DNA from 2 places in the Azospirillum sp. Marseille-Q6669 genome. Region 2 is predicted to be linked to the other one. Evidence: predicted binding sites of a transcription regulator. Region 2 holds the regulator's gene; the other holds the start of a gene.

Region 1 (5,896 bases), on a different contig from region 2:
CCCGACACCTTCAGCGCCGTGCGCTGCAGCAGCGCCGTGGCGCCACCGGTCAGTGTGTGCGCGAGACGCAGCGCCAGTCCCAGAACCAGAGCCTTGCGCGCCTGGGCGTCGCTGAGCAGCGCCCGCGGCCCTGCGGTGACCGAGTTGGGCGTGCCCGGCCCATCGATGGACCCGGCGTAGCGGGCGTAGACGGCCAGCGCCAGGAAGGCCCGCTCGTCATGGTCGATGCCGGGGAAGGGGTAGCGCAGGATGCGCAGGCAGGCGTGCTCCGCCCGGTAGTCGGGATGCTCGGCCCAGCCCACGTCGCTGAGCAGACAGGAGGCCTGCCGCAGCCTCAGAGCCGCGTCATCCTCCCCGGCGAAGAGGTTGCCGGTCCAGGACACCAGAAGAGCCGGATCGCCGATGCGGACGAAGCGCTGCGCCCAATCCTCCACCGCGGCGAGCAGCGGGTCCTGCCGCTGCCCCTCCGGATCGAGCAGCGCGTACAGATGCCCTTCCCGCAACCCGTAAGCCGAAAACACCACGCTGGACGGCTGGACCATCCGCAGCAACCGTTCGAACACCAGCGCTGCGTAGGGCAGCGTGTCGATCCTGCGGCGCGAGCCGGACATCTTCTCCAGCGAGGAGCGGCTCTGCTTGGCGATCAGAGCGGCGAAGTCCCGCGCCTCGGCGAAGGGCACCGTGTAGTGGTGAATGATGTGCAGCGGGTGCTTCACATGCTCCATGTGCAGCTTGGCCAGTGCCCGCCAGCCGCCGCCCACCGGGAAGAAGGGCTTGCCGCGCATCTGGGCCAGCCAGTCCAGCTTCTCCAGATGCTGGTCGATGGCGCGGACCAGCCCGTTCGGCTTGGCGGGGTTCAGCTCCATCAGGCGTAGCGGGCCCAGCGGCATCGTCAGATGCTCGCCAATCACGCCGCGCTCCAGCCGGACCAGTTCCAGGCTGCCGCCGCCGAGGTCGCCGACCAGCCCGTCGGCGGCGGGGGTGCCGGACAGCACACCCATGGCGGACAGCCGCGCCTCCTCCTCACCGCTGATGACGCTGACGTCGAGGCCGGTGCGGTCCTTCACCCGCTGGATGAAGGCCGCCCCGTCCGTGGCGTCGCGCACCGCCGCCGTGGCGATGACGTCCAGCCGCCCGACGCGCATGCCCGCGACCAGCAGGGCGAAGCGTTCCAGGGCCTCCAGGCCCTGGGTCACGCCCTCCGGGTTCAGGCAACCGGTCTTCTCCACCCCGCGGCCGAGCCCGCACAGGACCTTTTCGTTGAAGACCGGCAGGGGCGATCGCTTCAGGGCGTCATAGACGACGAGCCGGATCGAGTTGGACCCGATGTCGATCACGGCGATCCGCTCGCCCTTGTCGACCACCCTCTCGACGGCCTTGGTAGCGACCGTGTGTTCCTGCGCCGGCGTCATAGGCAACCGATGTCCTCAATCAAATGACCGTACGCAGCTTCAACCGCGGCGGCGTCTTTTTGCTGCTGAGCGCGCTGCCGCGCCCCGACAGGCTGGGGTTCGTCATGAAATAGTTATGGGCGCTGAACGCGTCCGGACCAGCCTCCACCCGATGATAAACGCCGTCGGGGCCGAGTTTCCAGGTGTTCGCCTCGTCCTTCAGGTTGGCGACCATGATCTGGTCCAGCACCTGCTCGTGCACCGTCGGGTTCTCGATGGGCACCAGCGTCTCGATGCGGCGGTCCAGGTTGCGCGTCATCCAGTCGGCGGAGGAGATGAAGACCTTGGCTTGCGGGCTGGGCAGCGCGTGGCCGTTGGCGAAACAGATGACGCGCCCATGCTCCAGGAAGCGCCCGACGATGCTGCGCACCCGGATGTTCTCCGACAGGCCCTTGACGCCGGGACGCAGGCAGCAGATGCCGCGGATCACCATGTCGATCTGCACGCCCTTCTGCGACGCCTTGTAGAGCTGGTCGATGATCTCCGAATCGACCAGCGAGTTCAGCTTCACCCAGATGTGAGCGGGCTTGCCGGCGGCGGCGTTGGCGACCTCCGCGTCGATCAGCTGGCCGAGCTTCTGGCGCAGCGTGATCGGGGCGATGGCGATCTTCTCCAGCAGCTTCGGCGTGGCGTAGCCGGTCATGTAGTTGAACATCACCGCCGCGTCGTGGCAAAGCGCCGGGTCGCAGGTGAAGAAGGACAGGTCGGTGTAGACCTTCGCCGTGATCGGGTGGTAGTTGCCCGTCCCAAAATGGACGTAGCTGCGCAGCGCCTTGTTCTCGCGCCGCACCACCAGCGACACCTTGGCGTGCGTCTTCAGATCGACGAAGCCGTAGACGACCTGGGCGCCCGCGCGCTCAAGATCGCGCGCCCAGCGGATGTTGGCCTCCTCGTCGAAGCGGGCCTTCAGCTCGACCAGAGCGGTCACCGACTTGCCGGCCTCCGCCGCCTCGATCAGCGCGGCGACGATCGGACTGTCCTTGCTGGTGCGGTAGAGCGTCTGCTTGATGGCGACCACCTGCGGGTCGCGCGCCGCCTGCCGGATGAACTGCACCACCACATCGAAGCTCTCGTACGGGTGGTGGACGACGATGTCCTTGTCGCGGATGGCCGCGAAGCAGTCGCCGCCGAAGTCGCGGATGCGCTCCGGGAAGCGGGCGTTGAAGGGGCGGAAGACCAGATCGGGCCGCTCGTCGACGATGAGCTGGCGGGTGTCCGACAGGCCGATCAGCCCGTCCAGGACGAACACGTCGTCGTTCGACACGCGCAGCTCGTGGCGTAGGAACTCGCGCAGGTCGGCCGCCATGCCGGCGTCGGTGGCCAGCCGGATGACGCTGCCGCGGCGGCGGCGCTTCAGCGCGCTTTCGAAGGTGCGGACCAGATCCTCCGCCTCCTCCTCGATCTCCATCTCGCTGTCGCGCAGGACGCGGAAGACGCCGTGGGCCTTCACCTGGAACGGCGGGAAGAGCCGGTCGATGAACAGCATCACCAGCTTCTCAAGCTGGATGAAGCGGATTTCCGACCCCGGCAGGCGGATGAAGCGGTCGAGCTGCGCCGGCAGCGGGACCAGCGCGTCGAGATGCCGCCCCTTCACCGGCTCGTGCAGTTGCAGCGCCAGCGAGAAGCCCAGGTTGGGCAGGAAGGGGAACGGGTGCGCCGGGTCCACGGCGATGGGCGTCAGGATGGGGAAGATGTCGTCGAGGAACTTGGCCTCCAGCCAGTCCTTCTCCCCCTCGGTCAGGTCCTCGGCGCCGGCCACCATGATGCCGGCCTCGCGCAGGTCCTGCTTCAGGCTGCGCCACATGGTCTGCTGCGCGTTCATCAGCTCGACGATGCGCTGGTTCACCGCGGTGAGCTGCTGGGCCGGGGTCAGGTTTTCGGCGCTGGGTGTCTTCACCCCCGCAGCCACCTGCCCCTTCAGGCCGGCGACGCGGACCATGTAGAATTCGTCGAGGTTGCTGGACGAAATCGACAGGAACCTCAGCCGCTCAAGCAGCGGATGGTTCGGGTTGGACGCCTCATCCAGGACGCGCTGGTTGAAGGCCAGCCACGACAGTTCGCGGTTGATGAAGCGCTCCGGCGCGTCCGCTTCGATGCAGGTCGCTTCCAAGTCCTGAAGTTCGGTCACAGCAGCCTCGGGCTTTTGCGTGATGGGTGGTGCCGCTACAGTCCGGTCGGGCCGAACCGCCCCGCCGCGGTCGGCGGGCCAAGCAACCTACCCCAACTACGTTACGGTTTTGGGTCAGACAGCATAATACTGCCGCCACGATAATACCGCTGCGAAAACAGTCGCACCCCCGGCGCATCCCGCCGGACCGCGATCCGGACAGGAAGGACCGCCTCGATGAAGACCCTGTATCTCATGCGCCACGGCAAGTCCGCGTGGGACAATCCCTCCCTGGACGACCATGACCGCCCGCTGGCGCCGCGGGGCAGGAAGGCGGCCCGGCTGGTCGGGCACGAGTTGAAGGACCGCGGGGCGCGCATCGGGCTGGTTCTGTGCTCCACCGCCCGGCGCGCGGCGGACACCGCGGACCGCCTGCTGGAGGTGATGGACGCCCCGGGCATCCCGGTGGAGCGCGAGCGCGGCCTCTACCTGTGCGGCGCCGGGGTCCTTCTGGAACGGCTGCGCGACGCGCCCGAGTCTGTGTCGTCGCTGATGCTGGTCGCTCACAACCCGGACCTCCACGACCTCGCCCGCGAGTTGACCGGCAGCGGCGAGGAGCGGCACCGCGCGGCGTTGGCGGAGAAGTTTCCAACCGGTGCCTGCGCCGTCATTCTGTTCGAAGCGGCCCGCTGGGCCGACCTCGACAGCGGGGCGGGACGGCTGGCCGATTTCATCCTGCCGCGGAAACTCTCTTAACGCCCTTTTGCCAAATGGGGTATTTCAACTCCGAACCGAGCAGGCCCGGAACCGAGCAGGAGTCGCCCCCCGTGTCTTCCGCGCCCCAGAACAACGCGCCCCCAGGCGCACCCGCCGCGGTGTCCGCCACGGTGTCCGCCACGCGCGAGGTGGAAATGAAGCTCCATCTCGATCCGCGCGATCTGTCCCGCGTTGCCGACCTGCCCGCGCTGAAGGAGAAGGCGGAGGGCGCGCCGGCCGTCCGCGACCTGCGCACCGTCTATTACGACACGCCGGACCGGCGCCTGTTCCTGGGGGGCGTGGCCCTGCGGGTGCGCCAGGACGGCGACCGCTTCGTGCAGACGCTGAAGACCATCAACGCCGCCACCCCCGGCGATTCGGCCGCGGTGGCCATCCGCAAGAAATGGGACTGGGCCATCCCCACGGCCGCCCCCGACATGACACCCCTCGACGCCGAGGGTGTCGCCGCCCTGGTGCCGGAGGACGCGCGGGCGGCACTGGTTCCGCAGTTCACGACGGAGTTCCGGCGCACCACCCTGCTCGTCCGCCCGGACGCCCTGACCTCCATCGAGGTGGCGGTGGACGAGGGCCAGATCACCGCCGGCAACGCCTGCGCCCGCATCAGCGAGGTCGAGCTTGAGCTGAAGTCGGGCCGCATCGGCCGCCTGTTCGACCTCGCGCTGGCGCTCCAGCGCCGCGTGCCGGTTCGCATCGGGACGGAGAGCAAGGCGGAAATCGGCGACCGCCTCGTCACCGGGCGCCTGCCCGCCCCCGTCCTGCCGGAGCCGCTGGGCCTGACCCCGGTCACCACGGTGGCCGAGGCCTACCGCCACATCGTGCGGCACGGCCTGCGCCTTCTGCTCGCCAACGAGGCCTGCGCCCTGGCCGGCGGCGATGTGGAGGGGCTGCACCAGATGCGCGTCGCGCTGCGCCGCCTGCGCACCGCCATCCGCCTGTTCCGCCCCCTGGCCGGAGTGCCGGATGCCTGCCACACCGGGAACGACATCCGCTGGTTCTCCCGCCAGCTCGGCCCGGCGCGCGACTGGGACGTGCTGCTGTCCCATGGGATCGCGCCCTTCGCGGCGACGGGGAAGGCCCCCGCCGATGGAATCGCCGCGCTGACCGCCGCGGTGCGGGAAACCCGGCGGGCGCCCGCGCTGGCGGCGGTGGAGGCGATCCAATCCCCACGTTGCACCGGGCTGATCCTGGCGCTCGGCGCCTGGCTGGAGGACGGGGCGTGGCAGTCCGGCGCCGCTCCGGAGGTCCGCGCCCAGCTCGACCGCCCGATGGCCGAGCTGTCCGGCCCCTGGTTGGCCGCCCAGCACGCCAAGGCGCTGAAGGCCGGAGCGTTGAAGGCGGGGCGCGACCTGGACGGTGCCGACGCCGCGGCGCGCGACCGGCTGCGCCGCCGCCTGCGCAAGCTGCGCCACACGGCTGAGTTCTTCCGCGGCCTCTACGCCGAAACCGCAACGGTGCCCTTCATCGCCGCGCTGGACACCCTGTTGGGCGCTTTGGACGCCGAGCACGACGCCGCGGTGGCCGGCGATCGTCTGCGCCGTCTGTCGGCGGACCGGCCCGAGCA
Region 2 (5,896 bases):
CCGGCGTGCGCGGGCCGCGCGGCGGCTACCGGCTGGCCCGCGAGCGCCGGCGGATCACGCTGGGCGAGATCGTGAAGGTCGTCCGCTCCATGGAGACCGCGACCGACCCCATCGAGGAACCGGCCGGCTCCATCCTGGGGCACAAGGTGGTGCGCCCGCTGTGGAACGAGCTTCAGGAGGAATGCATGAAGAAGCTCGACGACATCACCATCGAGGATCTCTGCCTGCGCGCCCGCACCGCCGGCGTCGAGAGCGAGACCGAAGACCGCATCGATTTTACGATTTGATCCCACCCGGAAAACGGTTAAATTCTACACATGCTGTAGAAAGTGGGAAAATACCACATACCGGAGGAGTGAAAAATGCCGGGTTCCGAGTTTCGCGGTAAGATCTACGACAGCATTCTCGACACCGTCGGCGCCACGCCGCTGGTGCGCGTCAATCGGCTGGCCGAGGACGCCGGGGCCAAGGCCCAGATCGTCGGCAAGCTGGAGTTCTTCAACCCGCTGGCCAGCGTAAAGGACCGCATCGGCTTCGCGATGATCGACGCGGCGGAGCGCGCCGGCACCATCGAAGCGGGCCGCACCACCCTGGTCGAGCCGACGTCGGGCAACACCGGCATCGCGCTGGCCTTCGTCGCCGCCGCCAAGGGCTACCGGCTGATCCTGACCATGCCGGAAAGCATGTCGGTCGAGCGCCGCAAGATGCTGAAGCTGCTGGGCGCCGAGCTGGTCCTGACGCCGGCGGCGGAGGGCATGAAGGGCGCCATCCGCCGGGCCGACGAGATCGTCGCCACCGATCCGAACGCCTATATGCTCCAGCAGTTCAAGAACGCCGCCAACCCGGAGATCCACCGCAACACCACGGCGGAGGAGATCTGGAAGGACACCGACGGCAAGGCCGACTTCCTGATTTCCGGCGTCGGCACCGGCGGCACGCTGACCGGCGTGTCGGAGGTCCTGAAGGCCCGCAAGCCCGGTTTCCGCACCATCGCGGTGGAGCCGGAGGACAGCCCCGTCCTGTCCGGCGGCATGCCCGGCCCGCACAAGATCCAGGGCATCGGCGCCGGCTTCGTGCCGGACGTCCTGAAGAAGGACCTGATCGACGAGGTCGTGCGCATCTCCAACCAGCGCGCCTTCGAGACGGCCCGCAAGGTGGCGAAGCTGGAAGGCATCCCGGTCGGCATCTCCTCGGGTGCCGCGCTGGCCGCGGCGCTGGAGATCGGCTCCCGTCCGGAGAACGAGGGCAAGCTGATCGTCGTGATCCTGCCATCCTTCGCCGAGCGCTATCTCTCCACCGCCCTGTTCGAAGGGCTGGAGTAACCCGGCGCCCCTCTCCCACATCCGCCTGCGGCTGTGGGAGAGGGATATCCGGCACATGTTCCTGCGCAACCGGGCGGCGAATATTGCGCCGCCGCGCATCCTGCTGTAGAGTGGGGTCCGTCCGGTCTTTGTGCCTGCCCCTGGTATCAGGCGGCGCTTTGACAAAAAGATTGGATTTTAGTAATCTAACCTGTCTGCGCCGGGAGTTTCGGCCGGCGCGGCTCCGCCTTTTCAGGCGACGGCCCGGCTTGCGCCACGGGCGCCCGACGATGCGGAGCTGACGGCACAGGACCAGCGGGGGAGGCCACCATGGGCGTCGCGATTCCGAATGCCTCGACGATGAACTGGTTCCAGTTCCGCGGCATCACCAACGAATTGGACTCCAACCTCGCATCCACCGACTACCGCCAGTTCACGGTGTCGAAGGCCGGCGAATTCAATTTCCGAATCGCCGACATCAACACCAACATCAAGATCGTCGACCAGAACAACAAGGTCGTCGCCGAGGCCAAGGCGAAGAACGAGGCGGCGGAGGCCAGCGCGAAGCTCGGCCCCGGCACCTACACGGCGGTCATCTCCCAGGCCGTCCGCGGCGTGAATGAACGCGAATACACGCTGGACATCACCGAACGCCAGAACATCATGATGGTGGGGACCGGCGCCCAGATGAAGGGCATCGCCCGCGCCGTCGTCGGCAAGGATCCAGGTGTCCAGAAGCACACGCTGACCGTCGCGCAGGGCGGCGAGTTCGTCGGCAACATGTCCCTTCCCTTGACGCGCTGGGCCCTCATGAGCAAGGAGGGCAAGGTCGTGGCCTCCGGCGACACGATGGACCCGGCCAAGTCGGGTGAGGACATGCTGAAGAAGCCCAGCTTCAAGATCGACCCCGGCCAGTACGAGTTGGTGATCGTCCCGCCGAAGAACGTGATCGGCGAAATCCCCTATCAGCTGAACTTCGTCCAGAAGGTCGCCAAGTCGCCCGAATCGACCGAGGAACGCCCGTTCGACAAGATCATGCGGGAGCGCGAGGCACGGCTGAAGCAGTGGGCGGCGGAGGACGCGAACAAGTCGTCCAGCACGTCGAAGACCACCCCCTACAAGATGAGCCTGCTCGCCTGACGCCGCCCGCCGCAGGAGCCCGAGCGAGGGGGCTTGCGCGGCATGGGGCGTTCCGCGCTATTCTGCGGATCATGGATTTCACCGACACCCAGCTTCACCGCTATTCCCGCCACATCATCCTGCCGGAGGTCGGCGGCATCGGGCAGGAGGCGCTGTTGCGCGCCCGCGTCCTGGTCGTCGGGGCCGGCGGGCTGGGCGCACCGTTGCTGCTCTACCTCGCCGCGGCGGGGGTGGGGACCATCGGCGTCATCGACGACGACACGGTGGACCTGTCCAACCTGCAACGGCAGGTGATCCACGACGAGTCGTCGCTCGGCGTTCCGAAGGTGGAGAGCGCCGCCGCCCGCATCCGCGCGCTCAATCCCGACGTGGCGGTGGAGGTGCACAAGACGCGCCTGACGAAGGACAACGCGCTGGACCTGATCGGCCGCTACGACATCGTGGCCGATGGGTCCGACAATTTCGCCACGCGCTTCCTGCTGAACGACGCCTGCTACTTCGCGAAGAAGACGCTGGTGTCGGCGGCGATCCTGCGCTTCGACGGGCAGGTGTCCACCTTCAAGGCGCATCTCGGCGATCCGCACCCCTGCTACCGCTGCCTGTTCCCGGAGCCGCCGCCGCGCGGTCTGGTGCCGTCCTGCTCCGAGGGCGGCGTGCTGGGAGCGCTGGCCGGCTTCGTCGGTTCGCTCCAGACGACCGAGGTGCTGAAGGAGATCATGGGCATCGGCGAGGGCCTGTCGGGCAGCCTGATGATGCTGGACACGCTGCACGCCTCCTTCCAGCGCATCACCGTGCGCCGCGACCCGGACTGCCCCTTGTGCGGCCCCCACCCGACCATCCACGACCTGTCCGCCCACTGAGCGGCGATTGGGAGAACCCTTTAGTCATGGAAGGTCCTGAGTCCCTGTCCATCGTCCTGTTCGCGGGCGGCTTCGACCGGGTTCACTACGCCCTGGTGATGGCCAGCGCGGCGGCGGCGACCAACCGCAAGGTCACGCTGTTCTTCACCGGCCGCGCCCTGAACACGCTGCTGGCCGAGGGTGCGGACGGCGCGCCGGGCTGGCACCGGCTGGACCCCGCCGACGACGGCAGCCGCCCGGCGGAGCGCGACGCCGCCTTCACCGCCAACGGACTGGCCGGCTTCGAGGAGTTGCTGGAGGCCTGCGTGATGCTGAAGGTCACGGTCATGGCCTGCGAAATGGGGCTGCGCGCGCTCGGCCTGCCTGCCGGTGTGCAGTTGCGCCTCGACGTGCCGGTGATGACCGGCGGCGTCGTCACCTTCCTGAACGACGCGCCGAAGACCGGCGCGATCCTGTTCGTGTGAGCGCGATGACCGACGACCACAGCCTGGTGATCGAACAGGCGAACCGCTTCGAGGCGATCGCCGCGGAGGGCTTCGAGGGCCGCCCCTACCGGGACGCGCTGGTCCATCTGGCGCAGCATGTGACGGCGCATCCCGATCTCGCACCGCGGGTGGCGCACGCCCTGCGCATGATGATCGGCTTCATCGAGGACAGCGACCCGGCAAAGCGCTTCGGCCCGAAGGTAGCGATTTTGCGGGAGGCGGTGGGGCTGCTGGAGGGGTGAGGGCAGCTCTTCGGATTCTCGGCGAACAACAAAATTCACACGGATTGCAGGGATTTAAGCACGGATGACACGGATTTTTCTTGGACTTGCTTCGTGCAAGCTGATCGATCCGACACGAGCTGCGCACGAGTATAAAAATCCGTGAAATCCGTGTCCAAATCCGTGAAAACCCTATTGCCCCCCAAAACTCCTGCCGCTCACACGGACTTGCTGTCCAGCGCGTAGCCCGCCGAGCGGACGGTGCGGATCAGGTCCATCTCCGTCTCCTCGTTCATCGCCTTGCGCAGGCGGCGGATGTGAACGTCGACGGTGCGCGGCTCGACATAGACGTCGTGGCCCCACACCACGTCGAGAAGCTGCTCGCGCGAGAAGACGCGGCCGGGATGCTGCATGAAATGGCGCAGCAGGCGGAACTCGGTCGGCCCCAGATGCACGTCGCGACCGTTCCGGCGCACTCGGTGGGCGGCCAGATCCATGGTCACGTCGGCGAACTGCAGCGTCTCGTCCGTCATGCCGGGGGCCGAGCGGCGCAGAACGGCGCGCATGCGGGCGACCAGTTCGGTCGGGGAGAAGGGCTTTGTGATGTAGTCGTCGGCGCCGGAGTTCAGGCCGCGCACGCGGTCCGCCTCCTCGCCACGGGCGGTCAGCATGATGATCGGGATATCGCGCATCTTGCTGTTGCGGCGCATCTGGCGGCAAACCTCCAGCCCCGACATCAGCGGCAGCATCCAGTCGAGCAGGACGATGTTCGGCGTCTGCTCCCCGGCCAGCAGAAGAGCTTCCTCGCCGTCGGTGGCGGCGTTCACGCGGAAGCCTTCCTTCTCCAGATTGTACTTCAGCAGCGTCACGATGTCGGCTTCGTCCTCGACGATGAGAACGAGCGGCTTCAGCGCCGAATTCATGCTTGTCCCGCTCCCACTGCGCGTCTCGCCGTCACGCGGCATGTCCCGCTCCATCGTTATCCGGGCCGCCGTCCCGCGGCAATCCCCGTTCCACCGCCTCCGTGGCCGCATCCATGACCGAACCACCCGGCTCGACCACGGCGAAGCTGCTGCCGTCGTTCTTCGGGCGCGCCGCGCGCAGCGTCGTCCCGACCACCAGATAATGGATGGTCTCGGCGATGTTGGTGGCGTGGTCGCCGATCCGCTCCAGGTTCTTCGCCATGAACAGCAGGTGCGTGCAGGGCGTGATGTTGCGCGGGTCCTCCATCATGTAGGTCAGGACCTCGCGGAACAGGCTGGTGTAGAGGTCGTCCAGCTCCTCGTCGCGCTCCCAGGCGGCGATGGCGCGCTGGACGTCGCGCTCGATGTAGGCGTCCAGCACGTCCTTCATGATCGACTCGACCAGCCGCCCCATGCGCGGGATGGCCGCCGCCGGGCGCACCACCGGCACCTGGGCCAGCGCCAGCGAGCGCTTGGCGATGTTGGAGGCGTAGTCGCCGATCCGCTCCAGATCCGACGCGATCTTCAGCGCCGACACGATCTCGCGCAGGTCCTGGGCCAGCGGCTGGCGCAGGGCGAGCAGCCGCACGGCCTCGGCGTCGATATCGCGCTCGTAGGCGTCGATGCGCTGGTCGGCCTGCATGACCTGGGCGGCCAGCGCGACGTCGCGGCGGGCCACCGCCTTCACGGCGGCGTCCACCTGCGCTTCGGCGACGCCGCCCATCTGGGTGATCAGGTTGGACAGGCGCTCAAGTTCGTGCGCGAAGGAACGCACGATGTGTTCGTTGCTCATGCTTCACGTCCTTCGCTGAGGGAGGAGTGGCGGCGCTGTTGGGGATCAGAGGCCGGGGATCAGCCGTAGCGGCCGGTGATGTAGCCCTGGGTGCGCTCGTCCCGCGGGTTGGTGAAGATTTCCTCGGTGTCGTC

The links. The regulator PhoB, encoded in region 2, activates phosphate uptake and scavenging genes when phosphate is short. The targets are predictions, from matches to a motif close to TNTCATAAAACTGTCA.
Region 1: the regulator PhoB is predicted to act here: its motif matches at 3,681-3,696, upstream of ACWPXE_RS09795 (RNA degradosome polyphosphate kinase).

The regions. Positions count from the first base shown of each region.
Region 1 is NZ_CBCOOP010000001.1:2,208,561-2,214,456, reverse strand. It holds gene ppx (exopolyphosphatase) at 1-1,412, opposite strand, end outside; gene ACWPXE_RS09795 (RNA degradosome polyphosphate kinase) at 1,432-3,579, opposite strand; gene ACWPXE_RS09790 (SixA phosphatase family protein) at 3,796-4,314, shown strand; gene ACWPXE_RS09785 (CYTH and CHAD domain-containing protein) at 4,386-5,896, shown strand, end outside.
Region 2 is NZ_CBCOOP010000005.1:180,303-186,198, forward strand. It holds gene ACWPXE_RS26135 (RrF2 family transcriptional regulator) at 1-287, shown strand, start outside; gene cysK (cysteine synthase A) at 363-1,322, shown strand; gene ACWPXE_RS26145 (hypothetical protein) at 1,632-2,441, shown strand; gene ACWPXE_RS26150 (HesA/MoeB/ThiF family protein) at 2,513-3,301, shown strand; gene ACWPXE_RS26155 (DsrE family protein) at 3,328-3,765, shown strand; gene ACWPXE_RS26160 (hypothetical protein) at 3,771-4,028, shown strand; gene phoB (phosphate regulon transcriptional regulator PhoB) at 4,226-4,930, opposite strand; gene phoU (phosphate signaling complex protein PhoU) at 4,962-5,762, opposite strand; gene pstB (phosphate ABC transporter ATP-binding protein PstB) at 5,822-5,896, opposite strand, start outside.